Regions from separate parts of the Priestia sp. 10L35 genome, predicted to be linked through region 1. Evidence: riboswitches for the same ligand, from Rfam matches in the RefSeq annotation. Region 1 holds a riboswitch; each other region holds the start of a gene.
The links. A riboswitch is a leader RNA that binds a small molecule or an ion and turns the genes downstream of it on or off. The one in region 1 is predicted to bind lysine.
Positions count from the first base shown of each region.

Region 1 (10,610 bases):
TTTTTTATCAGCTTATTTTATAAGATGTATGACACCTTTACACATTGTGACGTTTTAGTTTCATGTGTAAAGGTTATTAAAATAATAAGTCGTTTTATTATTTTAATACGAAAGGTGTTAGCTATCATGAATACACATTTTCAATATCAGCATCTAAGAGCTATTCCAAAAAGATGGTCCAAAAAAGAACTGCATATCCAGCTGAATAGAATCAAACACAATTCTGAACTATCTACTATAGCAGCAGATCCGCTTTTTCATCTGTTAGAATGTACCCATTCGGGCCTTCAAACTAAACAAGAAATCATAGACTACATCCAAAGCATTCCTACTCATCAACTTCCATCTTTTGCAACCCATTTAAGCAGGTTAATTCAGCGTATTTATTATATAGAAGCTGCTGATTACTGTAATCGTCCCCTCAAAGGTTATATGCTTGTTATGAAAAATCAGCCCGCCTATATATCTCTTCATTTTGCTGATCAGATCACATAAAAAAAGCTCTCTATTCTTTTGAATAGAGAGCTTTTTTTATTCGTATTTTTTCACTGTTACTTGGCATTCTTTTAACGGAATAAGTTTTGACTTTTTCGTCCATTTGTATCCTAACCAAACAATTAAGAATAAAGGAAGTCCGATATAAGAAACAAGTACACCGTACCAGTCAATCGAATCACCCGTAAACGCCGAATAGTTTTGACCTAAAATGACAACAGCACATAAAATAAAGGCAAAGATAGGACCAAACGGGAAAAGTTTTGCATGATATGGAAGTTCACTCAAATCATGACCTTGGGCAACAAATGCTCTTCTAAAACGATAGTGGCTGATGGCAATTCCTAACCAAGCAATAAAGCCAGACATACCAGAAGCGTTAAGTAACCACGTGTATACCGCACCGTCTCCAAAAAATGAAGCACCAAATGCAAGTGTACCGACAAGTGCCGTTGCGATTAAAGCATTCACTGGAACGCCTCGTTTATTCACTTTTGCTAAGAACCTTGGTGCTTTTCCATCTTTCGCTAAGTTCCACAGCATACGCGTAGAAGCATACATACCTGAGTTACCAGCAGATAAAACGGCTGTTAAAATAACGGCATTGATAGCTGATGCTGCAAACGCCAGACCTGCTCGTTCGAATATTAAAGTAAATGGACTTACTCGCACATCATCACTTGCTAATGAATCGGCTGTGTATGGAATAAGCATCCCGATAACAAAAATAGCTAAAATATAAAATAACAAGATGCGCCAGAAGACTTGTTTAACTGCGCGAGGAACCGTTTTTTCCGGATCTTCACTTTCTCCAGCTGCGACTCCAAGCAACTCTGTTCCTTGAAATGAAAAACCAGCAGCCATAAAAATACCTAAGACAGTAAAGAATCCACCGTGAATGGGTCCATCACCAAGCGTGAAGTTTTTAAACCCTGGTGCTTCATTGTTAAAGATACCAAAAATCATCATAATGCCAATAACTAAAAAGATGATAACTGTTACTACTTTAATTAACGAAAACCAAAATTCAGATTCACCAAATCCTTTTACAGAAAGGTAGTTAAGCCCAAACATAATTAATAAAAACAGGGCACTCCATAAAATAGAAGAAGAGTTTGGGAACCAAAATTTCATAATAAGGGCTCCAGCAGATAATTCAGCTGCAATCGTAATAGCCCAGTTATACCAATAGTTCCAGCCGAGAGCGAAACCAAAGGATGGATCTACAAACCGAGACGCATACGTACTAAATGAACCGGCTTCAGGCATATAAGCTGCGAGCTCCGCTAGGCTGGTCATCAAAAAGTAAACCATGACACCAATGATAGCGTAAGCTAAAAGCGCTCCCCCAGGTCCTGCTGTGTGAATTGCTCCACCACTTGCTAAGAATAAGCCGGTTCCGATGGCTCCTCCTAATGAAATCATCGTTAAGTGGCGAGATTTCAACCCACGTTTTAATTCTTGCTGCTCTTGCATAGATAAATACTCCTTTCGAATGTACGGAAAGAGACGGGATAACATAAAAAAAGCCCGCAGTATATGTGCGCGCTTTTAAATCTGAAAACCGCGTCAACCTTCCGTGAAGATAGCTCTTCACATCACTCGCATGATGTGACAGTTCTGTTCCTGTTCGGAGACAGCCCCAGCTTAAATCAACCGAGAAGTGATCTAAACTTCGGCAATTTTTCCTTTCAAACAACATCCTCAATGTTCTCTGCATTTCCGTTGCTTTACTATTAAAAACTGCGACCTCTACCTCATCGATTAGGATGAGGGTTTTTTATATTCATTTGACATAAAAGAAGTATACCAAATACTAAAACGATTGTCATTATAAAAAATAGATTCAGAAAATAGAAACATCTTTGAAATCTCTCGAATCTATTTTGTTACATATGGTATAATGAATGTTGTCATAATACTACATAAATATCCGAACGTACCACAGGGGGAGCCGCCGTGCTGAGAGTGAACAAATTGTTCAGACCCTTCGAACCTGTTAGTTAACGCTAGCGTAGGAATGTGGGAATAGTAGCATATATTTGCTTACTCCTGTGTAAACCGTTTGATATGAATGATTCAAAAACAGGAGTGAGAAACGTGAATAAAGCATTACCTTTACAGGCTAAAATTGAAATAGCTATTTTTGCAGCATTAGCACTTCTACTTGATCTTTTGCCTTCCATTAAGATTGCAACGGCTGTGAGTATTTCGTTCTCCATGGTGCCCATTTTTATTATGTGCTTTCGCTGGGGAGTAAAAGGCGGGGCCCTATCTGGTCTATTATGGGGGCTGTTGCAGTTGGCAACAGGAACGGCTTATATTTTAACAGCGCTACAAACGTTTATTGAATATATTGTGGCTTTTGCTTTTATAGGTGTTGGAGGTATTTTTTCGCAATCTATTAAAACAAATTTAGCTAACAATAACAGATCAAAAGCTTTTGTTTTGATTGTTTTATCCCTTGTTATCGGCAGCTTCGCACGGTATTTCTGGCACTTTATTGCGGGTATTATTTTTTGGGGATCATATGCGCCAAAGGGCATGTCCGCTCTATGGTATTCTTTTTCAATGAACGGTATTTCAATGGTAGGGTCACTAATAGCCTGCTTAATCATTCTTTCACTATTAATTCCATCCGCATCAAGAATGATTGTAACTAAATCACACTCATCATAAGCAAAAAGACTAAATCTACCAAGATTTAGTCTTTTTTTGTCATTTGTCACCTTTGTTTACACAAAAGTGTGTCAGGTTTGATAACATAGTTAGTGAAATATTCAAAAAACTGTTTTATGATAATCACCATATTCAAACGAGATAAGGGATTGATAGCATGCTACAGAAATGGATAACGAGCATAGGTTTAGATATCGGAACAAGCACAACAAAATTGATTGTAAGCAAGCTGTTAATAGCAAATCAACAAAATCAGTTTACGCTGCCAGGCTGTCAAATTATTGATCGTCGCGTAACGTATGTAAGTTCTATCTATACCACTCCTATGCTAAACGATGTTGAAATCGATGTTCAAAGATTAACGGTACTACTAGAACAAGAGTATAAGAACGCAGGAATCTCCTTAGATCAAGTGGAGGCAGGTACTGTGATCATCACAGGAGAAACGGCCAGAAAGCAAAATGCAGAAAGTATCGTTCACTATCTAGCCGAACATGCTGGGGATTTTGTTGTTGCAACAGCCGGCGCTGACTTGGAAGGAATATTAGCTGCAAAAGGATCGGGAGCAATAGAGCGTTCTGCTGAAACAAATGCAGTAATTGCCAATATTGATGTAGGAGGAGGCACTGCTAACATCGCTTTATGTCAAAATGGAAAAGTGATAGAAACGTTTACACTGCATGTAGGCGGGAGATTAATTCGACTAAATGAAGACGGTCTTGTTACCTACGTTTCGTCTCATTTAACTGAATTTTTGAAAAATAATTCTTTGACACTGCGAGAAGGTGAAAAAGCAGCATTTGAAAAGCTTTCGTCTATCTGTCAATTACTAGCTGAAGAAACCGTGAATTATGTAAAAGCGCTGAATCAAAATTCCTCGCTGCTCGTTTCTCCTCATACAAGATCTTCTATACATCCTGAAACGATCATGGTTTCAGGAGGAGTAGGAGCAATGATGGAGAAGCAAAAGCCAATAACAGTGAAGGAAGTGGCCATACACGGAGACGTTGGTCCGCTTCTAGCATATCATTTTCAATCCATTCAAGTATCTCAATCCGCTGAGACAACGCGCGCTACTGTAATTGGGGCTGGTATGCAAAATACAGAAGTTAGCGGATCAACCGTATATATTGGGTCGAAGCGGCTGCCGTTAAAAAATATCCCGATTGTAGAGATACCCGTTCAGCAAGAAGAGACGTGGAATCCGCAGCTGTTTCAAGAAAGAGTTCGAGCGGCATGTATGCAGGCTTCAACTATTTTCAGCGCAGAAGACCCCCCTGCTGCTATTGCTTTATCTCATTTTCCTTACTGCAGCTATAAGATGCTTCAAGAATTAGCAAAAATAATAAGCGATGAATTTATTGCTTGTTTTAAGGGAGCTAAGTGCCTCGTTGTTCTATGCGAACAAGATATTGCAAAAGCTTTAGGACAAGCACTAGCTAAACAGAGGAAAGAGTTAGAAATTATTTGTTTAGATCAAATTGATTTTACACACGGAGATTACATCGATCTAGGGTTACCAATAGCCGGAGAAGCGATCTCCGTTTCCGTTAAAACGCTCGCTTTTTCATCATAATCAGCTGAACACACAAGGAGGAAACGATGTTTAAAACTACACGAATGTTAGGAGAAACATTTTCATTTTATAGCTTAAAAGAAATCATGGCCAAAGCAAACGAAGAGCGTTCTGGAGATCAGCTCGCAGGAGTTAGCGCTGAGTCAATGAAAGAACGAATGGCAGCAAAGCAAGTTCTAGCTGATATCACACTTGCTGATATTCGAAATTACCCGCTGCTCAGCGCAGATGAAGACAACGTCTCGGCATTAATCGAAAGTCAGATTGATTCATCTGTTTACGACATTATTAAAAATTGGACAGTAGGGGATTTAAGAGAATACATTTTATCCGATCAGCATAGCGGAGAAGACCTTCTTGCACTTAGCAAAGGATTAAGCAGCGAAATGATTGCGGCAGCTACTAAAATTATGTCCAATTTAGATTTAATTCAAGGAGCTGCCAAGATAGAAGTGCAAACTACTTGTCAAACGACTATCGGCCAAAAAGGAGTATTGGCTTCTCGGACCCAGCCTAATCATCCTTCAGATAACTTAAAGGGAATGAGAGCATCGCTATACGAAGCGTTAAGCTATGGAATTGGAGATGCGGTTATCGGAATTAACCCTGTTATTGATACAACGGATAATATTTACGCGCTTTTAAATGAAACAAAAAATATAATCAACGAATGGTCAATTCCTACTCAAAACTGTGTATTATCACACGTAACGAGTCAAATGAGAGCAATTGAAAAAGGAGCATCAGCAGACTTGATTTTTCAAAGTTTAGCAGGTACAGAAGCTGGTAATGATTCATTTGGAATTTCACTGTCTATGCTTGATGAAGCGACAGCGCTAATTCATGAAAAAGGAACGGCAAAAGGTCCAAACCGCTGGTATTTTGAAACAGGACAAGGTTCTGAACTGTCAGCAGAAGCTCACTATAACATTGATCAAGTAACGCTCGAAGCTAGATGCTACGGCTTAGCTCGTCACTACAAGCCTTTCTTAGTTAATACAGTTGTTGGATTTATTGGACCTGAATACTTATATAACAGCAAACAAGTTCTACGAGCTGGGTTAGAAGATCATTTCATGGGTAAAATGCACGGCCTGCCTATGGGAGTAGACGTATGTTACACCAACCACATGGATGCTGATCAAAATGATATGGATAATTTAAGTATGCTTCTGGGAACAGCTGGAGTGAACTTTGTCATAGGAGTTCCCATGGCTGATGACTGCATGCTAAACTACCAGTCTCTTAGTTATCATGACATTGCAACAGTACGTAATGTGTTAGGCCGTACCCCAACGCCGTTATTTCAAAAGTGGCTTGAAGATCAGCGTATTATGGACAACGGGCGCTTTACATCTAGAGCCGGAGACCCAACTATTTTTATGAATTTGATTTAAGGAAGGTGCTTACTATGATACCAAAGTCAAATCGCGATCAGCTTGAAACACTTAAACAATTTACCCCTGCTCGCATAGGTGTCGGCCGTACAGGAACAAGACCGCTAACAAAAGACGTTTTATCTTTTCGCACGGATCATGCTGCAGCCGTAGACTCTGTATATGGAGTAGTTTCAGAAGATATTTTAGCCGAGTTTAACCTTTTCTCTGTGAATACACGCGTGGAGTCAAAAGAACATTATTTAAAACGGCCGGATCAAGGAAGGTTATTAGCAGATAACGCTAAGAAAGAAATTTTCAAAAACTGCGTGCCGCAGCCTGATGTACAAGTAGTAGTCTCAGATGGACTGAGCGCCAAGGCAATCGAAGAAAACATAAGCGACGTGTATCCAGCTTTAATTGACTCCCTGCAGTCATATGGACTTCATATCGGGACTTCATTTTTTGTAAAAGGGGGACGGGTTGCGTGTATGGATGAAGTTGGCGAGATCATAAAGCCAAAAGCACTTGTGCTATTGATTGGAGAGCGACCTGGACTGGTCAGTGCTGAATCCATGAGTGCTTACATGTGCTATGAACCTAGCAAAGGCAAAAAAGAGTCTGATCGTATGGTTATTTCTAATATTCATAAAAGAGGGACGCCTCCTATTGAGGCAGCCGCACATATCGGTACCATGATTGACAAAATGATTAAGCAGCAAACAAGCGGTGTACATCTTATTGTCTAAACATCAAAAGGAGGAGAACATATGGCTTTACAAAAACAATTAAAACCTATTCATTTATGGGCTATTTCAGTTGGTATGGTTATTTCAGGACAATACTTTGGGTGGAATTACGGGTTTGAACAAGGCGGGATTATTGGGCTTGCAATTGCAACCTTAATTGTAACTGTGTTTTACACAACGTTTATGTTTAGTTATGCAGAGCTTTCAACATCTATCCCGCAAGCCGGTGGACCTTCAGCTTATGCAAGAAGAGCACTTGGACCTTTTGGGGGATATATCGCAGGAATTGCCTGCTTGCTTGAATTTATTTTTGCTCCTCCTGCTATTGCAGTGTCAACAGGAGCATACCTGCATTTTCTCATTCCAGCCGTTAACCCTGTATATGCAACGGTAGGTGCCTTTATTTTCTTTGTTTTATTAAATTTAATCGGGGTAAAAGAAGTAGCGGTGATTGAGCTTACAGCTACCATTGTTGCACTAATTGGTTTATCTATTTTTTATGTAGCTGGTTTGCCTCATGTACAAACATCAAATATTTTTAATGATCATTCATTTATTAACGGGCCAACAGGGGTACTAGCAGCTATTCCATTCGCTGTTTGGTTCTATCTGGCAATAGAAGGTGGAGCAATGGCAGCGGAAGAAGTGGAAAATCCTAAGAAAAACATTCCTAAAGGATTTATTGGAGCGATTATTACTCTAGCAACCGCAACGTTGTTTACACTATTTGTAACAGCAGGACTTGGCGGAGGAAGCGGGAAGCTAGCCGATTATCCACTTCCGCAGGCGCTGTCTTCTGTATACGGAAACGGCATTTCAACCGTTGTTGCTATTATCGGGCTATTCGGCTTGATTGCTAGCTTAAATGGAATCATCATGGGATTTTCAAGACAAACCTATGCGCTTGCACGAGATGGTTACTTCCCTAAATTTCTTGCAAAAACGAATAAAAAAGGAGTTCCTGTCGGCGGTTTGTTGATTCCGGGAGCAATCGGCGTGATTTGTGCAGGATCTGCAACGTTTGCCAATGCACTTATTATCTTATCCGTGTTCGGAGCAATGATGATGTACTGCATCAGTTTAGTTTCTCTTTTCATTTTACGCAAAAAAGAACCTAACCTGTCCCGTCCTTTTAAAGTGAACTACCCGGTCGTGCCAAGCATTGCCTTAGTATTAGGGATTCTGTGCTTGTACAGCATCATAAAATACAGTGTTCTTACAACAAATTTAATGCTGTTTGGCGTTTCTCTACCTTTAATTTATGTGATTCTTGGAATTTTCCTTCTTTCAATTATTTACTATGTCTTTTATGGCTCTAGACAGCTCAAAAAAGAAGCAGCCAATTCATATCAAGAAGCATCCATTAAATAGGAAAGAAAACGGCTCGCTGTAAAGGCAAGCCGTTTTTCTTGCGAAATTAAAGGGTTGAGCGTTTTTTTGTAGAATGATATACTAGGTCTGTTTGTTGGAAGAATATACATACATTTATATTAGATAAAGAAGGGGCAATTATGATGAACAAACGTAATACAATCATTATCACGGTTGTTTCATCTATTCTGTTATCAGCCTGTCAGCAAGAAGAAACATTAAAAGACGGAAATACAATGATAGTAGAAAAAGATGCAAAAAAAGTACTAAACGAACCAAAAACACAGGTAGAAAGCATTCAATCGATTGATTTAAATAAAGAAGCAATGAGCGGGAAATTTATTACAGCCTGGATGACTGATTACTTTTCAGCGTTTGGAAAGGCAGTGGATCAAAACTCTTTTGATGATTTAAAAGCTTTTTTGAAAGCTGACAGTTCTTTTTATAAAGAGCAAAACCTTCTTGTTGAAAATTTCACACGCCAAGGCATCGAGCAGAAGAAGCAAACGTTCCATATTGTCAATTGGTATGAAAAACCTAACCATGTGTTCAAAATACAAACCCACGAGGAAAGCTTATTAAAACAGCCGGGTAAAGATCCTTATACTAAAATTTGTGACCGCCTTTATACAGCCGTTTATCAAAACGATACGTTAAAGTTATCGAGTGTAGAACCATTTGACTTTTCATCTAAACCAAATGCAACCACTGAAACTCCCACTACACAAACAACAGATTTACACGACTACGATGGAAAATGGACCACTGGCAATGATAACGGATCTCCTATCATTCATTTTTTTGCTACATCCAACTCGGAAGCAACGATTAAAATAAATTCGTACCAGCCACCTAGCAAAATCCGCGTGTCAACCGTTGAACAAAAAAATATTCGCTTTGAAAATAACCAAGCAGCCATTGAATATGAAAATGATGGACAAGGAAATAAAGGAACCATTGTCATTACGCTCAAAGAAAATTCCATTTCATTACTTGCTAAAACAGATCAAAATAAAAAGGCAAAGTGGGGAATTCCAAGCGGTGATTACGTGCTCGATACGTTTGAGAATTAAAGATCATTTTAAAAACAGACTAAATTCGGCATTGAGGAGGACACCTTATGCATAAAAAATGGACGATTGCATTCGTTCTACTGCTGCTAATGGTTTTGACGGCCTGTGAAGAAAAAGAAACAGTTAAGTTATCCAAACCAACTGAACCTTCCTCAGATGAAGTGATCCCAAAAGATCAAGCTAAGTCATCTCTTCCGCCTGATCTTGTATCAGAAAAAAAAGCAGAAAAAACTGCGGTTGAGACGATGAACAAAATTTCAAGTACCTATAAAGAATTAGGCGAAGAGTACGAATGGGAAAATGAATCTAACCCTGCTGATTATGAAACGCTAAAAAAAGCGCTAACGCCATACGCAACTTCATCTTTAATTGCAACAAAGCTAAAAAGTATTTCTACTAATTATTACTGCAAAGAATGCAATATGAGCTTTTTTCCTGATGTAACTCATCTTATTCGCTTTGAACTTATTAACAATCATGCTGGGCAATTTTCAGTCTCCGCTATTGAGCCAATTAGTAAAGAAGGAAGCGGCGGACTGACCATTTACATGAATTTTAAATACGTTAATAAACACTGGAAATTAAACGAATGGGATGAAGTTACCTATCATCAAAAATACCTCAACATTACGGCCGATGAATATATCAAATACGTAAAGTCAATTAATCCTTCTAGTGATATTTCATATCAAGGTGAATCTACCCGCACAAATGAAAAAGGCGAAAAGGAAGAAATCTTGGTTTTCAAAGAGAATAATAAAACGTATGCCATCAGCAAAAACAGTTCTCAGCGAATCGACGATTTTAAAGAAGGTGAAAAAGAAAAAGAAGAGAAGGAAGAAAAAGATTTTAATTTAAAAAACATCCAAAAAGTTGATCAAGAAACAGCGGATATTTTCATTGAACATTATTTGCGAGATTTAACAAAGTCCATTAACACGAATAAATTTGAACACGTCGAGCCTTATATCCAGCGGGATAGTGTTTTGTGGAATGATCAAAAGCAGCTTGTGAAAATGCTGTACGAAAGAGACATTCGAGAAGAACTCGTTGATTATTCGGTATTAGACGTGGAATCTGTGAGTGAAGAAGAGAACGAAGCGGTCTATACAATCCAAACGAAAGAAGTCATTTCAATTACAACGAACGGTCAAAGTCAGGAAAAAGAGTATTATCGAACCTATACCGTTTCCTACAGCAATAAACAGCTGCACCTGACTAAAATTGAATCACTTTAAAAAACATCACGCTCTGCGTGATGTTTTTTATTTACAGGTAAGTTCGCAGGATA
Region 1 covers NZ_JBFTKA010000002.1:226,327-236,936, forward strand. Annotated here, with positions in the region: gene AC1DEF_RS07110 (GNAT family N-acetyltransferase) at 1-23, shown strand, start outside; gene AC1DEF_RS07115 (hypothetical protein) at 127-495, shown strand; gene AC1DEF_RS07120 (amino acid permease) at 532-1,971, opposite strand; lysine riboswitch at 2,074-2,258, opposite strand; TPP riboswitch at 2,433-2,533, shown strand; gene thiT (energy-coupled thiamine transporter ThiT) at 2,566-3,174, shown strand; gene AC1DEF_RS07130 (ethanolamine ammonia-lyase reactivating factor EutA) at 3,332-4,750, shown strand; gene AC1DEF_RS07135 (ethanolamine ammonia-lyase subunit EutB) at 4,777-6,147, shown strand; gene eutC (ethanolamine ammonia-lyase subunit EutC) at 6,162-6,875, shown strand; gene eat (ethanolamine permease) at 6,897-8,246, shown strand; gene AC1DEF_RS07150 (TcaA NTF2-like domain-containing protein) at 8,387-9,319, shown strand; gene AC1DEF_RS07155 (TcaA NTF2-like domain-containing protein) at 9,367-10,557, shown strand.

Region 2 (10,610 bases), 200 kb from region 1:
GAAGTAGCAAGAGCTAATTTAAAAAGAGCGGGAGTAAGCCACTTAGTAGAAGTCATTGTCGGCCCCGGGCTTGATACATTAGCTGTATTAAAGGATAAGGGAACAGAGCCGTTTGATCTTATCTTTATTGATGCTGACAAACCGAATAACCCAAATTACTTAAAGTGGGCTCTAGAATTATCGAAAAGAGGAAGTACGATTATTTGTGATAATGTTGTTCGTCAAGGGCATGTGGTGAACTCAGAAAGTGAAGATGAAAATGTAAAGGGAATTCGCCAATTTATGAATGCTCTGGCTCAAGAAAAACGAATAAGCGCCACGGCTATACAAACTGTTGGAAGCAAAGGCTATGATGGATTCATTGTAGGGGTTGTTGAATGATAAAACTTGTATTACACCTAAAAAGAAACGGAGACATAACTAAATCTATCCAATCAACAGCTAGAAGCAAATACATACATGAAACCTGCGTTCATCATCATCCTAAAAAAATCCGAACGAGCTGGATTCTCGACCAAACTCGTTCGGATTGTCCTTCAACTAACATACTTTTGTTCCAGACTCTTTTTTAAAGGAGCCCCAATTTATCTGTCATTTGTTTTTCGGTTAAAAAATTAATCAATTCTCGTACAGCGAATGAACTGTAGCGTTCTTTTAACAGAATAATTCCAAGTTCCCACATCATTTCAGGATCTGCAATAGGTACGGTAGTAATATTGGGATCTTTCACTTTGGCATAAAGCGATTCGGGTAAAATAGCAATACCTAGTTCTGCCGCTGTTAATTCAATAATTAAATCCCATTGAGAACTTTTATACGCTATAGAAGGCACAAAGCCTGATTTTAAAGCATCTTGAATTAACCGGTCGTGCAGCGTAAATTCTTCACTGAACATAATGAATTTTTCATGCTCCAATTCTTTCATCCAGACGGAAGAACGTTTTGCTAAAGGATGGTTTCTATGTGCGTATAAAAGAAATCTCTCCTTAACGAACGGGTATACGTGAAAATGCTCATCATGACCGCTTGTAAGAGGAAGCATAACAATCCCCATATCTACACCAGCCTCTTCCACAAGTGCCTCAATTTTTTTTGCTCCAAATTCAATAAGCTCTAGAGATACTTTAGGGTATTGTTCATTAAATGCTTTTGCAATCTTCGGGAAAAACAAGGTCCCGATGAGCGGAGGGACTCCCATCTTGATTTGCCCTGTTTGCAAGTTCATTAAATCTCCCAACAAGTGAGGCATGTCTTTTAACACCGACAGAGCTTTAGTTGCCTGATGATACACGACTTCTCCTGCATCGGTTAGCTTTAATTCTCTTGTTGAACGATCAAGAAGCTCAAATCCTAGTTCATTTTCTACTTTTTTGACGGCTTTACTTAAAGCCGTTTGTGACAAGTGAACTTGCAGCGCTGCCTTTGTAAAATTTTTATGATTCGCTACCTCTATAAAGTATTCTAAGTCTCTGATTTCCATGTGAAACTCCATTTCTGCAAACTGCTTATCCTTTTTCTTTACTCTTTATTTTAACCACTAAATTATTTACTGTAAATGCGCTGACTAAAAAGGGGGAGGATATATCCAATGAATAAAAACAGGGAAAGGAAATGAGCTAAAGTTTCTGTCGAAATTGATTTATAAAACGAATAATCTTTTTATAGAGAAAAATAGATTTTGCTACTAGCTGATGAGGGATATAAAGACTTTTGTATGTGCGTTCAGGTAAAAATGCAAAACTTATCAAAATAACTGAAAGTCCAAAGGCTGCGGCTGTAATCTCTAGCCAAGAAAACACCATGTTATTCCTCCTTTTACAAACCTATTAATAGAATATGTAAAAGTTCGAAAGGAGGTTGTACGATAGCCCCATAACGAGCAGGGTTATGAAGTTCTCTCTAAAAATAAAATGACGTTAAAGAACGCAGGCGCTGCGCTCTTTAACGTCATTTTATTTTCGTTCTTCAGCTTGATGCTCTTGTTTGTTTTGCTCAGTAAGACGTTTTTGATGAGCTTTTGTTTCTGCGCTTACGTGATTCGCATCATTCGGTTGATTTTTCTTTGAACCTCCTGCAGCGTTACTCATTAGACGACACCTCCAGTCCGGTTAAGAAACATACCTTTAGAATGTGCGTATGTACAGACTTTATACACCGCTATCGATATTACTGCACACGAAAAAAGCAAAGGGAGAGTCACTAAGACTGTTCCCTTTGCTTTTTTACTAAGCGACTTTATCGGTGGTGATAATTTTGTTAATCCAGTCTTTTCCTTCTGTAAACCTTGTAACAAGCATCGCTGTTACTGTATTTCCCGTACTGTTTAAAAGCGTAGCAGGGGCGTCAATAATTGTGGAAATGACCGCAATAATGGGCAGAACTTCTGGCGAAAATCCGTAAATTGTAATGATTAACATTTCGCCAATCATACCGCCTCCAGGGATTGCTCCCATTACGGCTCCAACTAAAAAGGCTACGCCTAAAATGCTCAAAATACTCGTAGCAGACGTCATATCTTTGCCAAACAAACTGAATAAGAAAACAATCTTTAGAATACCACCGATAACAGAACCATCTTTATGCGTGTTTGCTCCTAGTGGAATCACTGTTTCAGCAATATCCAGCGGCACACCCATTTTCTTTGTTGCATCTAAATTGACTGGAATAGATGCAGCAGAAGAACAGGTAGCAATAGCGGTGATAGAAGGAGCAGCTGCATTTTTCCAAAACAGCTTAATTCCTGCTTTACCGCCAGCAATCCATGCATATAGCGTAAAGAAACCGAAATAGTAAACGATTGCAATTAATAAATAAAGAATAAATGCTCTAGCGTACCCTTGTAAGATCTTTGGTCCAAGTTCTCCTACTACAGTAGCGAAATAGCATCCTAAACCAATTGGGGCATAGTACATCACAATTTTAACAACCTTCATCGATACTTCTTGACCCGAAGTCAGAAATTTCGCCATAGGCTGTCCTTTTTCGCCAGCCATCGTTGTAGCAATACCGAAAATAACGGCAAAGACAATTAATTGTAAAATGTGATCTTTCGAAAATAACTGAACAAAATCAGGTACAGTAAATGTACTAACAAGCTGAGTTAAAAGCGCCATTTTTTCAGCTGTATTTTCACTGTCACCCATCAATTCTTTAATGGCAGAAGTATCTACATTATGTAGCGGATTGTAAAGTGATGCGCCTAAAAAGCCTAAAACGGCTGAAACAGCAGCAGTGGCGACAAACACAACGGCAATTCCTAGCATAATTTTACCAAGACGCTTCATTTCGTTCATGTTTGCGATCGCCGAAGCCACACTAAAAAAGACAAGGGGAACGATAATCATGAACATTAAATTGAGAAACAAATCACCAAAAGGCTTCACGACTGCCACATCGGGGCCAATAGCATATCCTGCTATCCCGCCAATTAAAATAGCGAGAAGCAGAATAAGCGATGATCTGTACGTTTTAAATACACTTAAAACCATAGTTAGATTTCCTCCAAACAATAATAGCTTTTTTACTACGCAAGAACAGCTATTATTTGCTCATTGCATACGTAGTAACGACTGGCTTTACATCTTTACGCACCAAATCTTCGTATGTTTCTCGCTCTACAGCAAGACGAGCTTCTCCATTTTTTACAAATACAACAGCAGGGCGCGGAATACGGTTGTAATTGCTAGCCATTGAATAGTTGTAGGCACCTGTAGAGGACACTGCTAATAAATCTCCTTGATTAACGCGCGGTAAATCAATATCCCAAATAAGCATATCTCCTGATTCACAGCATTTACCCGCAATTGATACTGTTTCATCTTTTTTATCCGTCACTCTATTAGCCAAGACAGCTTCATGTTTTGCATCGTAAAGAGCAGGACGGATATTATCGGTCATACCGCCGTCAATTCCTACGTATTTTCGTACACCTGGAATCTCCTTCGTTGATCCAATTGTATAAAGCGTTGTACCTGCTTCTCCTACGATGCTTCTTCCAGGCTCAATCCAGACTTCTGGAAGGGTATAATTCTGTTCAGTTAACGTGCGGCTTAGCTTTTCTGTCAGTGCATCTACATAATACTCAACTGGAAGAGGAGAGTCGCTTTCGGTATAACGAATACCAAAACCACCACCTACGTTTAAAACTTTTACTTCAAATTCCATTTTATCACGAATGCTGAATAAGAAATCAGTTAAAATATCAATGGCGCGAGAAAAACCATCTACTTCAAAAATTTGCGAACCAATATGACAATGAATGCCTAAAAGATCGTAGTAAGGCTTTTCTAACGCAGAACTTACCGCTTTCATGGCTTGGTCATTGGAAAGACCAAATCCAAACTTGGAGTCTTCCTGTCCGGTCATAATATATTCATGTGTATGGGCTTCAATTCCTGGAGTAACACGCAGAAGAATAGATGCTTTCTGTTTGCGCTCAGCTGCTAAGGCATGCAAAACTTCAAGTTCGGTAAAGTTATCAACAACAAAACAGCCAATATTCGCATCAAGAGCCATTTCCATTTCTTCAATCGTTTTATTATTGCCGTGAAAATGAATGCGTTCAGCTGGATATCCAGCTTCAAGCGCTGTAAATAATTCGCCTCCTGAGACCACATCTAGTGACATATCAAGCTTCGTTAAAAGGCTAGCCATTTCCATACAAAGAAATGCTTTCCCTGCATAGGCGATTTGATATGAAAATCCGCTTCTTCGAAAGGCTGAATGGAAGGCCTTGCATTTCGTTTCAATTAATTCTTGATCGTAGATGTATAGGGGAGTGCCGTATTGTTTTTTCAGTTCGACCGTATCGCACTGCCCAATTTCTAAATGATTGCTGCTGTTAATTTTACTCGTTCCATGTAAGTACATAATCCGTATCCCTCCATTTAAATCATTCAACTATAACTTTGAACTTTGATGGTCAGTAGAAAAACACAAAAAAGACCCGTGAAGTGATGTTCACGCGTCTTGGTTTCATAATAATAAAGTATTATTACATTCTAGGCATCAACATCTCTTCAATAGCTCTCCACAAACCAAATGGTTTGTGACAGCTCAGCATTTATTCAATACTGAACCAGTATATGAACACAATGGATGTTTATATACTTCGGCACGAAATCCCTTTTACTTATCTTCACAGACTCCATTAGTCTCCAATAAGTGACTCTTGATTTCATGCACCTCTATTCTCAGAGAGGAAAATTATATTTAAATGTAATTCCTATTATATTTCCTTTTCCTCCGTCTAGTCAATGAAAAGTTAAGGCATAGGAATATCAAAAAAAATAAATAAGAAAGCTATGAAGCTTCCAGATAGAATCCAAGCGACCAGTGCTGTCTTCTGATGAATGACTAAAAGTGAGAACGTGGCAATGTTGAAGAGAAAAGAACACAGCAGCGACCATCCATAATGATGAGTGATACTGTGATTAACATAAGCAATGAACTCAATCACAGTAAATAAAAGCGCCCACAAAAGAATCCACCACAGCCTGCCGCTTACATGCAACGGCAGCCTTCCTAAAAAAACCGGTATAACAAACGGATAAATAATTAAAGTTATTCCAAGGGAAACCATTAGGTGATCGGGTAGAAAAAGGTGATCAATACCTACAGGGTGAAATACCCATACGCGGTGATGAAACAGCAGCACTTCATAAAGCAAATTCCCTGTGACCCAAAACAGCAAAGTAGGATAGTATTCTTGATACCTTCGCCACTTGCCAAATAGTAAACCAAGAATGATGAAAAATAATACAAATGAAGATTGCATACGCTCTCCTTAAAATAATGGTTATTTCTTTTTATTTACATATTATAGTGGTTTTATTCTTTCCTTTTTTTATTCAGAAACTATAATAAAAAAGCGGTAAGCGCAGTGTTAAATATGGGTGATCACTATTTGTGGTTTGCTTCATCTCACCATAATTCCCGTAAAAGAACTTATTGCGCTTTTGTTTACAATGAAAGGAGCTATATGTCAAAGTCAGCAAGACTCAAAAATAAGCTCAAGATAGCTTCGCCTAGTATGTGACTTCTTTTTTTGCTATGCTAAAGTTGCGTACATATAGCATGAGAATATTAGAAGAAAGAAAAGGGTGTTTTGGTATGAAAACATACATCGTAGTTGGAGCTGGGGTACTTGGAGCTTCTACAGCATATCATTTAGCAAAAGCAGGAGCAGATGTGACATTGATAGATCGCAAGGATGCAGGTCAAGCTACTGATGCAGCAGCAGGAATTGTTTGTCCATGGCTTTCGCAGCGTCGAAATAAAGCATGGTACCGCTTAGCAAAAGGCGGCGCTAAGTACTATCAAACATTAATTCAGCAATTAGAAGAAGATGGAGAAACGGATACGGGATATAAGCGAGTAGGAGCAATTAGCTTACATACTGATGAGCAAAAGCTTAAAAAAATGGAAGAAAGAGCATATAAGCGTCGGGAAGAAGCTCCTGAAATAGGCGAGATTACACGTTTATCCGCTAAAGAAACACAGGCTTTGTTTCCGGTTCTTTCGGAAGAATACAGTTCAGTTCATATTAGTGGAGCCGCTCGCGTTAACGGAAGAGCTCTTCGAAACGCACTTGTGAATGCAGCCAAGAAAAACGGTGCAAAAATAATAGAAGGAAACGCAGAACTACTTTATGAAAATAATCAAGTAACGGGCGTTTCCGTAAATGGACAAACCCTTCTAGCAAGTACAACAATCGTAACGGCAGGAGCGTGGGCAAATCAATTACTAGAGCCTCTTGGAGTGAAATTTTTAGCAAGCTTTCAAAAAGCGCAAATTGTCCACTTGCATCTCCCTGATGTAGATACAAAAGACTGGCCCGTTGTGATGCCTCCAAGCGACCAATATATTCTTTCATTTGAACAAGGTCAAATTGTCATTGGAGCAACACATGAAAACGACAAGGGCTATGATTTGAGAGTAACTGCTGGGGGGATGCATGAGATTTTTTCAAAGGCCTTATCAATTGCTCCCGGCTTAACAGAAAGCACAGTCTTAGAAACAAGGGTAGGGTTTCGACCATTTACTCCAGGATTCTTGCCAGTCATTGGAGCTCTTCCGGCTTACGAAGGAATACTAGTAGCGAATGGTCTCGGAGCTTCAGGCTTAACGTCGGGTCCTTATCTTGGTTCAGAGCTTGCTAAATTAGCACTTGAAATGGAAATGGAAATTGATCTTAGCGACTATGATGTAGGAGGAGCTATCGAGTCTTAAGCAAACAGAATGAATGAAAACAAATAGAAGTTCGCAAACTATAACTACTATATGATGAAAGGAAGTAGATTGTTTGCGAAAGATTATGATAAGTGCAGCAGCAGCTTTTTTATTTATGAGCGCGACGCCTGTATTAGCGGAAAACAATCCTCAGCCAGAAACAAAAGACGTGCAGTTGACGTCTGAGCAAAAGCAGGAACTGTCCGTGCTGTACAAAGAAATGCTAGCAAAAAAGAAAGAAATACTTTCAAAATATGTGGAGTACGGCGTGCTAAGCAAAACGGAGAGTCAAAACATTTCTTCACATATGGAAAATCGCTATCAGCATATGGAGCAAAATGGTTTTGTGCCAAAGCGACACTGTCATAAAATGCATCATTCAAAGTAATTCCTATTCACATAAAAAAGCGCCTTTACAGGCGTTTTTTTTATGTGAATGAATGGAAAATATCCGCTTCTTTATCTAGTAAATTCTAAAATCCTCATGTAAAATTAAGAGAATGAGAACGAGTAGGAAAGATGTTAGTGAGGGGTAGGTAAATATGAACGATGAACAAAAATAAAAAAATAGTCCGATTACATGCAGAAAATCATTCAGCTGAGGCGCTAGGAATCATATTTGCTTACAAACAAAAAGATGACCATCTTGTTTACAGTATGTATCAAGGTGAAAGCGTTCATGACCAAAAAATACCTCTAGAAGAATGGGTCTCGTATGAGCATTTTTTCGAAGCATTAAACAAAAAGAAAAAGCTTATGTACGAGCTTCAAATAAATGATAAACGCTATGTAGTAAACTTAACCCCTTTATCTTACACAGAAAAGCCTGAAATTATGGGACATTGCGTGAATATAACTAGTTATCAGGAGAAAAAAGAACAGGTTCAGCCTTTTATTTATCATAACGCAGATGCTGTTGCTGTCGTTGACTTAGAAGGGAAAACGCTTCAAGTGAACCCTGCGTTTGAGAATACATTTGGCTGGACGTTTGAAGAAATTCATCAAAAGCCTCTTCCGATTATACCTTCGTTTTTAAAGGAGCCAGTGTGCGAACTTCATAAGACCATTCAATCAGGTGAATCGAAAACGGAATTTGAGACGGTCAGACAGCATAAAGACGGTCATTTAATTAATGTAAGCGTCACACTCTTCCGCGTTGAAAATATGAATGATTGGCCGCTATGCATTGCTTTTGTCTATCGAGATATAACATCACGCAAGCAGGCTGAAACGGCTTTAAAAGAAAGCGAAGAACGTTACCGAAGCTTGATTGAGTTATCGCCGGAAGCGATTATCGTTCATAGTGAAGGGAAAATTGATTACATCAACCCTTCAGGAGCCAAAGCGCTAGGATACAAAAGTCCTCAAGACGTATTAGGAGCTTGTGTTTATCAGTTTGTTCACCCTGATTACTATGATGTGGTAAAACAGCGAATTTATCGAATGAAAACAGAAAATAAATCTGTAGACCTACAGGAAGAAAAGTTTATTCATAAAGACGGTCATACGATTGATGCCGAAACCATTGCCTTTCCTATTCCCTATATGGGAAAGCAGGCCATTCAAGTTTTGTTTCGTGATATTACAGAACGTAAAAAAACTGAAAAATTGCTGGGTGAATCCGCTCAGCTTTCCTTAGTCGGACAGTTAGCGGCTGGTATAGCTCACGAAATTCGAAACCCTCTGACGGCGGTAAAAGGATTTATGCAGTTATTAAGAGAAACGAGCGGTCAGCCTTACTATGTAGAAATGATAAATCATGAGTTAGATAGAATTGAATTGATTACCGATGAGTTCTTGAGTCTTGCAAAGCCTCAGGCGAAAACCTACAAAGACAAACATGTCCAAGATATTTTAGAGAATACTTTAAAGCTAGCTGAGGTGCAGGGGATTACAGAGAAAATTCACGTAAAAAAAGAAATTGATCTTCATCTTCCTCTCGTATTATGCGAAGAAAATCAGTTGAAACAGGTGTTTAGCAATATATTTAAAAATGCAGTCGAATCTATGCCAAGTGGAGGAACCGTAACGATTCAACTAAAAAGATTTAATCAGGAGAACCTTGTTATCCGGTTTAGCGACGAGGGGCCAGGCATCACGCAGGAAAGAATGCAGCATTTAGGAAAACCTTTTTATAGTACCAAAGAGAAAGGAACGGGGCTTGGACTGATGGTGTGCTATAAGATCATTCGAGAACATAGAGGAGAAATTAACTTTGTAAGTGAACTTGGAAAAGGAACTACCGTAGACATTCTTTTGCCTTTTAAAAAATAGATTCTACTTTTATAAGCATGAAACCTTTTCTAAAGGGGAATACATGTTAGTGAACGAATAATGAGGTTAAAATAGGAGGGAATAAGATGGAACGCATTGAAACGGGAGAGATTTTTACAATTTTAGACGAAAATGATCAAGAGCAAGATATTGAAGTGCTTGGAAAAATGACGATTGAAGGGCACGATTATATTGCTGTTGCGTTTGTTGAAGAAGTTTTAATTGAAACAGAAGAAGAAATTGATGTTTTCTTTTTGAAAATTGAAGATGATGGTGAATGGTCTTCAATTGAAGATGACGATGAATTTGAAAAGGTATCAGCCGTATTTGAGGAAATGACATCCGCGTAAAAAGAGAGGTTAAAACCTCTCTTTTTTTATTTTTAAATAATATAATATTTAGAATTTTTCTAAAAATACCTTGCTGAATTATTCCCCTTCATTTATGATGAATATGTAACATACCAACCGGTTAGTAAGTAAATGAAAGCGAGGGACTACCGTGTATTTTTCTTACTCTGACAAAGTAGTGAAGCTGCAAGAAGAATTGAGCTCTTTTATGGAAGAGCATGTTTACCCAAATGAACGGCTATACGAACAACAGCTGAATGAACAGCCATCTAGATGGTCAGCTGTTCCTCCGATCATGGAAGAGTTAAAAGAAAAAGCAAAGCAAGCTGGATTATGGAACTTATTTTTGCCAGAAAGCGAATACGGAGCGGGTCTAACAAATGTCGAATATGCCCCTCTTTGCGAAATTATGGGCCGTTCTATTATTGGACCAGAAGCTTTTAACTGCGGAGCTCCTGACACCGGCAATATGGAAGTGCTGGTTCGATACGGAACGTCCGAACAAAAAGAAAAATGGCTAAAGCCGCTGTTAAATGGAGACATTCGCTCCTGCTTTTCTATGACAGAACCGGATGTAGGTTCTTCTGATGCCACAAACATTCAGTGCAGTATTGTAAGAGAAGGCGATGAATATGTGATCAACGGAAGAAAATGGTGGTCTTCAGGTGCGGGAGATCCTCGCTGCAAAATTGCTATTGTCATGGGAAAAAGCGATTTTAACGCATCTAAATATGAACAGCAGTCTATGATTCTAGT
Region 2 covers NZ_JBFTKA010000002.1:426,604-437,213, reverse strand. Annotated here, with positions in the region: gene AC1DEF_RS08210 (O-methyltransferase) at 1-381, shown strand, start outside; gene AC1DEF_RS08205 (LysR family transcriptional regulator) at 569-1,480, opposite strand; gene AC1DEF_RS08200 (hypothetical protein) at 1,617-1,802, opposite strand; gene AC1DEF_RS08195 (hypothetical protein) at 1,953-2,087, opposite strand; gene AC1DEF_RS08190 (dicarboxylate/amino acid:cation symporter) at 2,226-3,488, opposite strand; gene lysA (diaminopimelate decarboxylase) at 3,541-4,869, opposite strand; lysine riboswitch at 5,015-5,197, opposite strand; gene AC1DEF_RS08180 (CBO0543 family protein) at 5,264-5,776, opposite strand; gene AC1DEF_RS08175 (NAD(P)/FAD-dependent oxidoreductase) at 6,112-7,230, shown strand; gene AC1DEF_RS08170 (YckD family protein) at 7,304-7,618, shown strand; gene AC1DEF_RS08165 (PAS domain-containing sensor histidine kinase) at 7,780-9,504, shown strand; gene AC1DEF_RS08160 (DUF1292 domain-containing protein) at 9,591-9,854, shown strand; gene AC1DEF_RS08155 (acyl-CoA dehydrogenase) at 10,006-10,610, shown strand, end outside.
Region 2: linked by a shared signal. The riboswitch ahead of lysA (diaminopimelate decarboxylase) and the one ahead of AC1DEF_RS07120 (amino acid permease) in region 1 are both predicted to bind lysine.

Region 3 (10,610 bases), on a different contig from region 1:
CATTCATATTTTAAAGGAGCGTATAAGATTGAGAAGAAATAAGCCAAAGTATAAACAGATTATCGATGCAGCTGTAGTAGTAATAGCAGAAAACGGATACCACAATGCTCAGGTTTCTAAAATTGCTAAGCAGGCTGGAGTTGCAGACGGTACGATATATTTATATTTTAAAAACAAAGAAGATGTCTTGATTTCCTTGTTTCAAGAGAAGATGGGGCAATTTGTAGAAAAAATTTATGAAGAACTGGCGGGAATTGAAACCGCGGCAGAAAAACTTCATGTGTTAATTGACAAACATTTTTCGTTTCTAGCGGAGGATCATCATTTAGCTACAGTGACCCAGCTCGAACTGCGTCAATCGAACAAAGATTTAAGATTGAAAATTAACGATGTATTAAAAGATTATCTGACTCTCATTGATTCTATTTTGCAGACAGGAATCGAAACGGGTGAGTTTTCTGAAAATATAGATATTCGTCTTGCGCGACAGATGATTTTTGGAACGATTGATGAAACTGTCACAACATGGGTAATGAACGATCATCGATATGGTCTAATAGAATCGGTAGATAAAGTCCATTCCCTGCTGTTAAACGGCTGCAGCGGCTCATAATCGTAAGTGAGCCTGCTGCTCCCCTGCGAGGGGAAAAGCGCAAGGTAATGAAAATAGAAAGAAAGGGTGGCGTAAACAAATGGAGATTATCCAGGTTGAAACTGTTGATGCAATAAGCTTCATTACGTTGAATAGACAACCTGCTAACGCTTTGTCTCAAGACTTATTAAAAGATCTTTCAAGTGTTTTAAAACATTTAGAAGATAGTAAAGAGACAAGGGTTATCGTCATTAAAGGTGAAGGGAAATTCTTTTGTGCCGGGGCTGATATAAAAGAATTCACATCACTTCAGCAGGAAAAAGAATACGAGAAGCTTGCTGTTAACGGTCAAGAGCTCTTTGAGTATATTGAAAATTACCCAAAACCAGTGATTGCAGCTATTCATGGAGCTGCTTTAGGCGGAGGGTTGGAGCTTGCTATGAGCTGCCATATCCGTTTGGTAACAGAAAATGCTAAGCTGGGCTTGCCTGAGCTTCAGTTAGGGATTATACCAGGATTTGGAGGAACTCAGCGATTACCTCGTTATGTAGGAGTTCATAAGGCTTGTGAGATGATGCTGACAAGTGATCCAATATCCGGAAGCGAGGCAGTGGAGTTAGGATTGGCAAATGCAGCTTTTGAAGAAAGTCAGCTTATCAATGAAACATTTTTACTTGCTAGAAAAATTGCCAAAAAAAGCCCAATCTCTGTTAAAGCCACCTTGCAGCTGCTTCAGCATGTAAAAACAGATGCTTATTACAGCGGCATCAAAAAAGAAGCGCAGTTTTTTGGAAGCGTATTCAAAAGCAGGGATGCTCAAGAAGGCGTAGCCGCTTTTATTGAAAAGCGCCAGCCTAAATTTTTAGGAAAATAAGCTTAGGAGGGGAATTGAATGAATATTTACGTGTTAGTAAAAAGAACATTCGATACAGAGGAGAAACTTTCATTAAAAAATGGTCAAATTGTTGAAGATGGGGCTGAATTTATTATTAATCCTTACGATGAGTATGCAGTTGAAGAAGCTATTCAGCTAAAGGAAAAGCATGGCGGGGAGATTACGGTCGTGAGTGTAGGAGGGGAAGAATCAGAAAAAGAACTCCGAACAGCTTTGGCTATGGGAGCAGATAAAGCGGTTTTAATCAATACGGAAGATGACATAGAAGATGGCGATCAGTACACGACTTCTAGGCTGCTGGCACAGTACTTAAAAGAACAATCTCCTGACTTAATTTTGGCAGGAAACGTAGCGATTGACGGAGGTTCGGGCCAAGTGGGACCGCGCGTAGCAGAACAGTTAGAAATCCCTTATATTACGACGATTACAAAATTGGATATCGAAGGTGAAAAAGTGACTGTTGTACGCGATGTGGAAGGTGATTCCGAGGTTATCGAAACGTCGCTTCCTCTTTTAGTAACAGCTCAGCAGGGACTTAACGAACCTCGCTATCCATCTCTTCCAGGGATTATGAAAGCGAAGAAGAAACCGTTGGTTGAAGTGGAATTGGATGATTTAGATTTAGATGAAGATGATGTAGAAGCAAAAACAAAGACAATTGAAATTTATTTGCCTCCGAAAAAAGACGCAGGACGCGTACTACAAGGAGATATAAAAGATCAAGTGATAGAACTGGTCAATTTACTGCATAAAGAAGCAAAAGTCATTTAATAAGTCAAAAGTTAAAACAATGGGGGTATTGCAATGGGACGCAAAGTGTTAGTTCTAGGAGAAGCACGTGATGGGGGATTACGAAACGTATCGTTTGAAGCGATTTCCGCAGCGTCTACTGTAGCTGACGGTGGGGAAATTGTTGCAGCGTTAGTAGGAAAGGACGTAAAAGCTTTAAGTGAAGAGCTTATTGCATACGGAGCGAATAAAGTTGTTGTGACGGAGCATGAAGATTTAGCTGCTTACACATCGGATGGTTATGCTCAGGCGTTATTAGCCATCATTGAAAGTGAACAACCTGAAGCTATCGTATTTGGCCATACGGCTCTTGGCAAAGACCTAGCGCCAAAACTGGCAGCTCGCTTAGACAAAGGACTTATCTCAGATGTGACGGATGTAGAAGTTGGAGGGGATCAAGTAGTCTTCACCCGCCCAATTTATTCTGGTAAAGCATTTGAAAAGAAAATCATGACCGATGCTTTTACGTTTGTCACGATTCGTCCAAATAATATTTCACCGCTTGCAAAAGATGAGGGACGTACAGGCGATGTAGAGGATTTAAATGTTGAAATCAAAAACCTGCGTACAGTTGTAAAAGAAGTTGTACGGAAAGCAACGCAAGGGGTTGATTTATCCGAAGCAAAAGTCGTGATTGCAGGTGGTCGAGGTGTAAAAAGCACGGAAGGTTTTGGACCTCTCCAAGAACTAGCGGACGTGTTAAATGGAGCTGTTGGGGCGTCTCGGGGAGCGTGCGATGCAGATTACTGCGACTATTCTCTTCAGATCGGTCAGACGGGCAAAGTAGTCACACCAGATTTATACATTGCCTGCGGAATCTCGGGAGCCATTCAGCATTTGGCCGGCATGTCAAATTCAAAAATTATTGTTGCCATTAACAAAGATCCTGAGGCGAATATTTTTAAAGTAGCTGATTACGGAATCGTTGGAGATTTATTTGAAGTGGTGCCTCTGCTAACGGAAGAATTCAAAAAGCTGAAAGTACAGTCTGCGTAAGAGGCTGAGACAAAAGGATTTTAGACGAAGTGAAAAATGAACCATTGATCAAGATGTTTGATTAGTGGTTCGTTTTTTTGTTAGGGTAAACGCAGGTTTCATGTGTGTGGGTCTTTCTAGCAGTTGATTGGAGGGCAAGGCGAAGACTCCTGTAGAAAGCGAAGTCTTACACAGAAATCATCTGCGGTGTCGCAAGCGGTTCAGCCCTTGTATACTATTCGTTCGTCTTTAGATAGGATTCATTTCGTTATGTCTCAGCCTCATGGAAAACGAAATTTTCTACGTATGTTTTTATGTGAATTGTACAAACTAGAGCGGAGAATAAACAGTATAAATGTAAGCAAAAAGTTAGCAAACCTTATTTGAAGGTGATATACTGTGAGTAGAATTTGGATATTGCATATATTTAGGAGGAATTAAAATGGCTATTGCACATGCTACAGATAAAAACTTTACAGATGAAATTAAATCAGGCCTAGTGCTTGTTGACTTTTGGGCACCATGGTGTGGCCCTTGTAAAATGATTGCTCCAGTTCTTGAAGAAATCGATGGCGAACTTAACGATAAAGTTAAAATCGTGAAAGTAGACGTTGATGAAAACCAAGAAACGGCTGGAAAATTTGGTGTTATGAGTATCCCAACTTTAGTATTATTTAAAGATGGAGAGAAAGTTGATCAAGTAGTTGGTTTCCAACCAAAAGAAGCATTAACAGAATTAATTAATAAACACGCGTAAGTCAAAACCTAGCTCAGGCTAGGTTTTTTCTTTTTCTCCACTTTTTCTCTTTTGGGAATACTTTTATTTAGCGAATATGCGTTCGTTTGTTTTATACTAGATGTAAGGAACACCGCCATAAATCCGGCTTATGTGCATGTATTGTAGGGCAGGAAAGAATGTAGGTTACGCTTCATAAGCGAATGTATAGATGGACAGAGTAAGAGAAGAGGAAGGAGAAAAATATGAACGATTATTTAAAAGAAAAGCTGGCTATTTTACCGGATCAGCCCGGCTGTTACTTGATGAAAGATAAATATGGAACGGTCATTTACGTAGGAAAAGCAAAAGTATTAAAAAATCGAGTGCGCTCCTACTTTACCGGATCTCATGACGGAAAGACGCTTCGACTTGTAAACGACATTGTCGATTTTGAATATATCGTCACATCTTCTAATTTAGAAGCACTTATTTTAGAAATGAATTTAATTAAAAAGCATGATCCAAAATACAATATCATGCTTAAAGATGATAAGGGTTATCCCTTTATTAAGATTACAGCTGAAAAGCAGCCCCGACTTGTTATTACAAGAAAAATAAAAAAAGATAAAGGGAAATACTTCGGGCCTTATCCTAACGTTCAAGCTGCAAATGAAACAAAGCGGCTTCTTGATCGCATTTATCCATTAAGAAAGTGCTCTACCATGCCAGACAGACCTTGTTTGTATTACCATATCGGGCAATGCCTAGCTCCTTGCGTAAAAGAAGTAAAAGAAGAGCAAAACAAACAAATTATTGAAAATATCACGCGGTTTTTAAATGGTGGATATGAGCATGTCAAAACAGAATTAACTGAAAAAATGTTAAAAGCTTCAGAAGAACTTGACTTTGAACGGGCTAAAGAATATCGAGATCAAATTGCTCATATCGAAGCGACAATGGAAAAGCAAAAAGTAACGTTTAATGATTTTGTTAATCGAGATGTGTTTGGCTATTCTTATGATAAAGGCTGGATGTGTGTTCAAGTTTTCTTTATTCGCCAAGGGAAATTAATTGAGCGAGAAGTTTCTATGTTTCCTTTTTATAAAGAGCCAGAAGAAGATTTCTTAACTTTTATCGGTCAGTTTTATGCCAAAAATATTAAGCCAAAAGAAGTAATGGTTCCAGCAACGATTGATGCAGAGTTGGCTGAGAAATTAGTAGGAGTAGAGGTTCAGCATCCAAAGCGAGGCAAAAAGAAAGAGTTAGTAGAACTTGCGTGTAAAAATGCAAAAATTGCGCTCGGTGAAAAATTCTATTTAATTGAACGAGATGAAGAGCGCACGGTTGGCGCAGTTGAACGGTTAGGAGAAGAGCTTGGAATTGCCGCTCCTTATCGGATTGAAGCATTTGATAATTCAAATATTCAAGGAACAGATCCCGTTTCTGCGATGATTGTTTTTGTTGATGGGAAACCGGAAAAGAAAGAATATCGCAAATATAAAATTAAGACCGTAAAGGGACCAGATGATTACAGTTCCATGAGAGAAGTCGTTCGCAGACGGTATTCCAGAGCGTTAAAAGAGGGTCTTCCGCTTCCAGATTTAATTGTTGTAGATGGAGGCAAAGGGCATTTAGCTGCAGTACAGGACGTTCTCGAAAATGAATTGGGACTTTTAGTGCCTACAGCAGGTCTTGTCAAAGATGATAAGCACAGAACCTCCAACCTGATGATTGGTGAGCCTCCTCAAATCATACCGCTTGAACGCAATAGTCAAGAATTTTATTTGCTTCAGCGAATTCAAGATGAAGTTCACCGTTTTGCGATTACCTTCCACCGTCAAGTGCGCTCTAAGTCCGCTTTTCAGTCTGTTCTGGACGATATTCCGGGAGTGGGCGAAAAGCGTAAAAAAGCTTTGTTAAAGTATTTTGGTTCGGTGAAAAAATTGAAAGAAGCAACGGTTGATGATATTCGAAATTCAGGTGTTCCTCAAAACATCGCTGAAAAAATTTATGAAACATTGCAAAAATAGTCTTGAAATAATAGAAAATATTTGATAAGCTATTAACTAATTTCATACGACACTTCATCAAATGAAGTGAAGATAGAGGTGCAAATTTAATCAGTACGTATCAGGAAGGGTATGAGCTCTTATGAATGATGCGGAAAGGGAAATTTGCCGAAGTGAACATTACCTCATAGTAATGATTGCTGGTTCTGCGTTGAATAAACGTAGGATTGTCAAGATGTAGATTCTTGGAGAGCTATCTCACGGCAGTGGACGGTTATGTTTTATAATTTTCGTTCGTTAAGCAATGAGAGCTCATCTCATTGCTTTTTTTATTGTCTGAGTAAAAAAATTTAGCTTCTCATCATTCTGCATATGCAAATTTATTGAAAAGGAATGAACAAAATTATGGCATTAATCGTTCAAAAATTTGGTGGAACATCTGTTGGTTCTGTTGAACGTATCCAACATGTAGCAAACCGTGTTATTCAAGAAGCAGAGCGCGGTAACCAAGTAGTTGTTGTTGTATCGGCAATGGGCAAAACTACAGATGCACTGGTGAAATTAGCAAGTGATATTACGGACAGTCCAAGCAAACGCGAAATGGATATGCTTCTTACAACTGGAGAACAAGTAACGATTTCCCTGTTAACAATGGCCCTTCAATATAAAGGGTATGAAGCAACTTCGCTAACAGGTTGGCAAGCTGGTATCCAGACGGAAGCAGTTCACAGCAATGCACGAATCCAGCACATTGACACGACTCGTATTCAAAGCCAATTAGATAGAGGCCGAATCGTAGTAGTAGCTGGATTCCAAGGCTGTTCAGGAGATGGTAGCATTACAACATTAGGTCGAGGCGGCTCTGACACGACGGCAGTAGCTCTTGCCGCAGCATTAAAAGCTGCAAAATGTGATATTTATACAGATGTAACAGGAGTGTTTACGACAGATCCGCGCTATGTAGAAGATGCTCGTAAGCTTCACTCTATTTCATATGACGAAATGTTAGAATTAGCTAATTTGGGAGCAGGGGTGCTGCATCCGCGCGCTGTTGAGTTTGCAAAAAATTATCAGGTACCGCTAGAAGTGCGTTCAAGCTTAGAAAACGAGAATGGAACGATTGTTGAGGAGGAAGTTTCAATGGAACAAAACTTAGTCGTAAGAGGAATTGCGTTTGAAGATAATATTTCACGAGTGACAATTGAAGGGTTAAACAACGAGTTGCAAACTCTTTCTACTATTTTTACAGCATTAGCAAAAGAACAGTTAAATGTGGACATTATTATTCAAAACGTAACGGCTAATAATCGTCTCTCTATCTCATTTTCTATTAAAACCGTAGACGTAGACGCCGCTCTTGCCGTCTTAAAAGAGTATAAATCTACTTTGGGATATGCGCGTATTGAACATGAAAGCGGTTTGGCTAAAGTATCAATTGTCGGCTCTGGCATGATTTCTAATCCAGGCGTTGCAGCCGAAATGTTTGAAGTGCTGGCAGGAGAGAAAATTGAAGTGAAGATGGTCAGCACGTCTGAAATTAAAGTATCTACAGTTGTACCGCATGCTGATATGGTAAAAGCTGTTGAGACGCTTCACGTAGCATTTGAATTAGAAGAGCAGCAAGCAGTGCAAGTATAAAGAAGAGAAAAAAGACGTGGTATCTCCACGTCTTTTATATATACGTATTTCCTACTTTTTATAACGCTCCGCGCGTGTTTCGGTAGGTAAGATATCTTTTCGGTCCCACTGCACGGAAATCAGCACTTTTCCGTTCTTTTCTTTATGTGTTAAGTAGGCTTCTGTTAGGCAGTTGTTTTGACGCTGAATCTGTTCAGCCACAAATCCTGACTCAAGATGAAACGAACAAGTTTCCTGCTGAAATCTTTTGCTGACCACATCACCTGATAACTCAAGCTCGAGTGAATATTTATCTTTTTTTGCAAGCGTCAGTGTTCCCCAGGAAGCTGCTTTAAAAAAAGCGACGATTTCATCCATTGTATTTAATGGGTATTTCCGCGCAAGGTGTTTTCCTGCCCAGTATGAAATGGTGTTTGTTTCGTCTCCAAGAAGCTCTGGAATTAACACGTCACGCAAAAGGCTGTATCCGAAATATGAAACGTGATCAAGAGTTCTCTCTGTTTCAGCTGTGACATTAGGTTCTGATGTTTCCATCGTCTCTTCAAGTTCTTGCTGTGATTCTGTTTGTAAATTGCTCATGCTTTCCCCTCTTTCTTTACTACTATTATATACAAATCTAAAAAACCTCTCACGCATTTTTTTAATAAAATGTAAGAGGATCTTTATTATGGTAAAAAGAGTTAGATGTAAAGATGAAAAATCCATAATATACCTTTTAAAAGGGTACTTTTACCTGTGTAAATGTTTTGTGAACTTGTTTACAATAAAAGCATAAAGTAAACGCTTACTTATTTGTGGCAAGCAATATTATAATAGAAAGAAAAAATCTGTAACATCAATACAGTAAGCGTTAACAAATATAAAATTTTATAAATTTATATTTTATAGAAGATTTAAACATCTTGCCTTGACGCTCTTAATCGATGGGAGTAAAATTAACCTGTCACATACTTTATTAGGAAATGCAAAGGTTTTCATTTCCTGTATTCACGATTAATCTATTTGTCTAGTGGGAGTAAGAAAGTTCTTCACAAACTATGTTCATTTAACTAAGGGGGGTCTACGCAGATGGCGGCAAACAGAGAGTTTCAATATCGGAGAATCCATTCATTACTTGGGGTAATACCAATCGGGATTTTCTTAACACAGCATTTAGTTGTGAATCATTTCGCGACAAAGGGAGAAGAATCATTTAATCAAGCAGCTCACTTCATGGAGAGCTTACCTTTCCGCTATGCTCTAGAAATTTTCATTATTTTCTTACCAATCGTTTTTCACGCAATATACGGTCTTTACATCGCATTCACTGCTAAAACAAACGTTAACAACTACGGTTTTTTCCGTAACTGGATGTTTATCCTTCAGCGTGTTTCAGGTGTAATCACACTTATCTTCATCACATGGCACGTATGGGAAACCAGAATACAAGCTGCGCTTGGAAAAGAAGTAGATTTTCAAATGATGGAACGAATTTTAAGCAACCCGGCAATGCTTGCATTCTACATAGTTGGTGTTGTATCTACGATCTTCCACTTTGCAAACGGTCTATGGTCATTTGGAGTTAGCTGGGGGTTAACTGTAACACCACGTTCTCAAAGAATTTCAACTTATGTGACATTAGCAATCTTCTTAGCACTTACATTTGTAGGTGTTCGTACATTATTCGCATTTGCATAAAATTAAGGTTTTGAAGGAGTGGGGTTCCGATGAGTAACGGAAAAATCATCGTAGTCGGTGGCGGTTTAGCTGGCTTGATGGCAACAATAAAAATTGCTGAGTCTGGCAAGCAAGTAGATTTATTTTCACTAGTTCCGGTAAAAAGATCTCACTCAGTTTGCGCGCAAGGTGGAATCAACGGAGCCGTAAATACGAAAGGTGAAGGGGATTCACCATGGGAACACTTTGATGACACAGTGTACGGCGGAGACTTTTTAGCCAACCAGCCACCTGTAAAAGCAATGTGTGAAGCAGCTCCTGGTATTATTCACTTACTTGACCGCATGGGTGTTATGTTTAACCGTACTCCTGAGGGTTTGTTAGACTTCAGACGATTTGGCGGGACGCAGCATCACCGTACGGCTTTTGCTGGAGCAACAACGGGTCAACAATTATTGTACGCATTAGATGAGCAGGTTCGTCGTTATGAAGTTGCCGGACTTGTGACAAAGTACGAAGGATGGGAATTCTTAGGTGCTGTTCTTGACGATGAGCGCAGCTGTCGCGGAATTTCTGCACAGAATTTAAAATCAATGGAAATTAAAACGTTCCCAGCTGACGCGGTTATTATGGCTACAGGTGGACCTGGAATTGTTTTTGGAAAATCGACGAACTCAGTTATTAATACAGGTTCAGCGGCATCTATCGTGTATCAGCAAGGTGCATACTATTCAAACGGAGAGTTTATTCAAATTCATCCAACTGCTATCCCAGGAGATGATAAGCTTCGTCTTATGAGTGAATCTGCTCGTGGAGAAGGCGGACGCGTTTGGACATATAAAGACGGTAAACCTTGGTATTTCTTAGAGGAAAAATATCCTGCATACGGTAACTTAGTACCTCGTGATATTGCAACTCGTGAAATTTTTGACGTCTGCGTAGCGCAGAAGTTAGGAATCAACGGAGAGAACATGGTTTATCTGGACCTTTCACATAAAGATCCAAAAGAGCTAGACATTAAACTTGGAGGTATCATCGAAATCTATGAAAAATTCATGGGCGATGATCCGCGCAAGGTACCAATGAAAATTTTCCCAGCCGTACACTATTCAATGGGCGGTTTATGGGTGGATTACGATCAAATGACAAATATTCCTGGCTTATTCGCAGCTGGTGAGTGTGATTATTCACAGCACGGAGCGAACCGTTTAGGAGCAAACTCATTATTATCAGCTATTTATGGTGGTATGGTTGCCGGTCCTAAAGCGGTTGAATACATCAATGGTTTAGAAAAGAGCGCAGATGCTATTTCTTCAAGCGTATATGATCGTCATGTGA
Region 3 covers NZ_JBFTKA010000001.1:172,039-182,648, forward strand. Annotated here, with positions in the region: gene AC1DEF_RS00850 (TetR/AcrR family transcriptional regulator) at 29-613, shown strand; gene AC1DEF_RS00855 (enoyl-CoA hydratase) at 693-1,466, shown strand; gene AC1DEF_RS00860 (electron transfer flavoprotein subunit beta/FixA family protein) at 1,485-2,258, shown strand; gene AC1DEF_RS00865 (electron transfer flavoprotein subunit alpha/FixB family protein) at 2,292-3,272, shown strand; gene trxA (thioredoxin) at 3,694-4,008, shown strand; gene uvrC (excinuclease ABC subunit UvrC) at 4,233-5,999, shown strand; lysine riboswitch at 6,065-6,242, shown strand; gene AC1DEF_RS00880 (aspartate kinase) at 6,384-7,616, shown strand; gene AC1DEF_RS00885 (YslB family protein) at 7,668-8,195, opposite strand; gene AC1DEF_RS00890 (succinate dehydrogenase cytochrome b558 subunit) at 8,685-9,293, shown strand; gene sdhA (succinate dehydrogenase flavoprotein subunit) at 9,323-10,610, shown strand, end outside.
Region 3: linked by a shared signal. The riboswitch ahead of AC1DEF_RS00880 (aspartate kinase) and the one ahead of AC1DEF_RS07120 (amino acid permease) in region 1 are both predicted to bind lysine.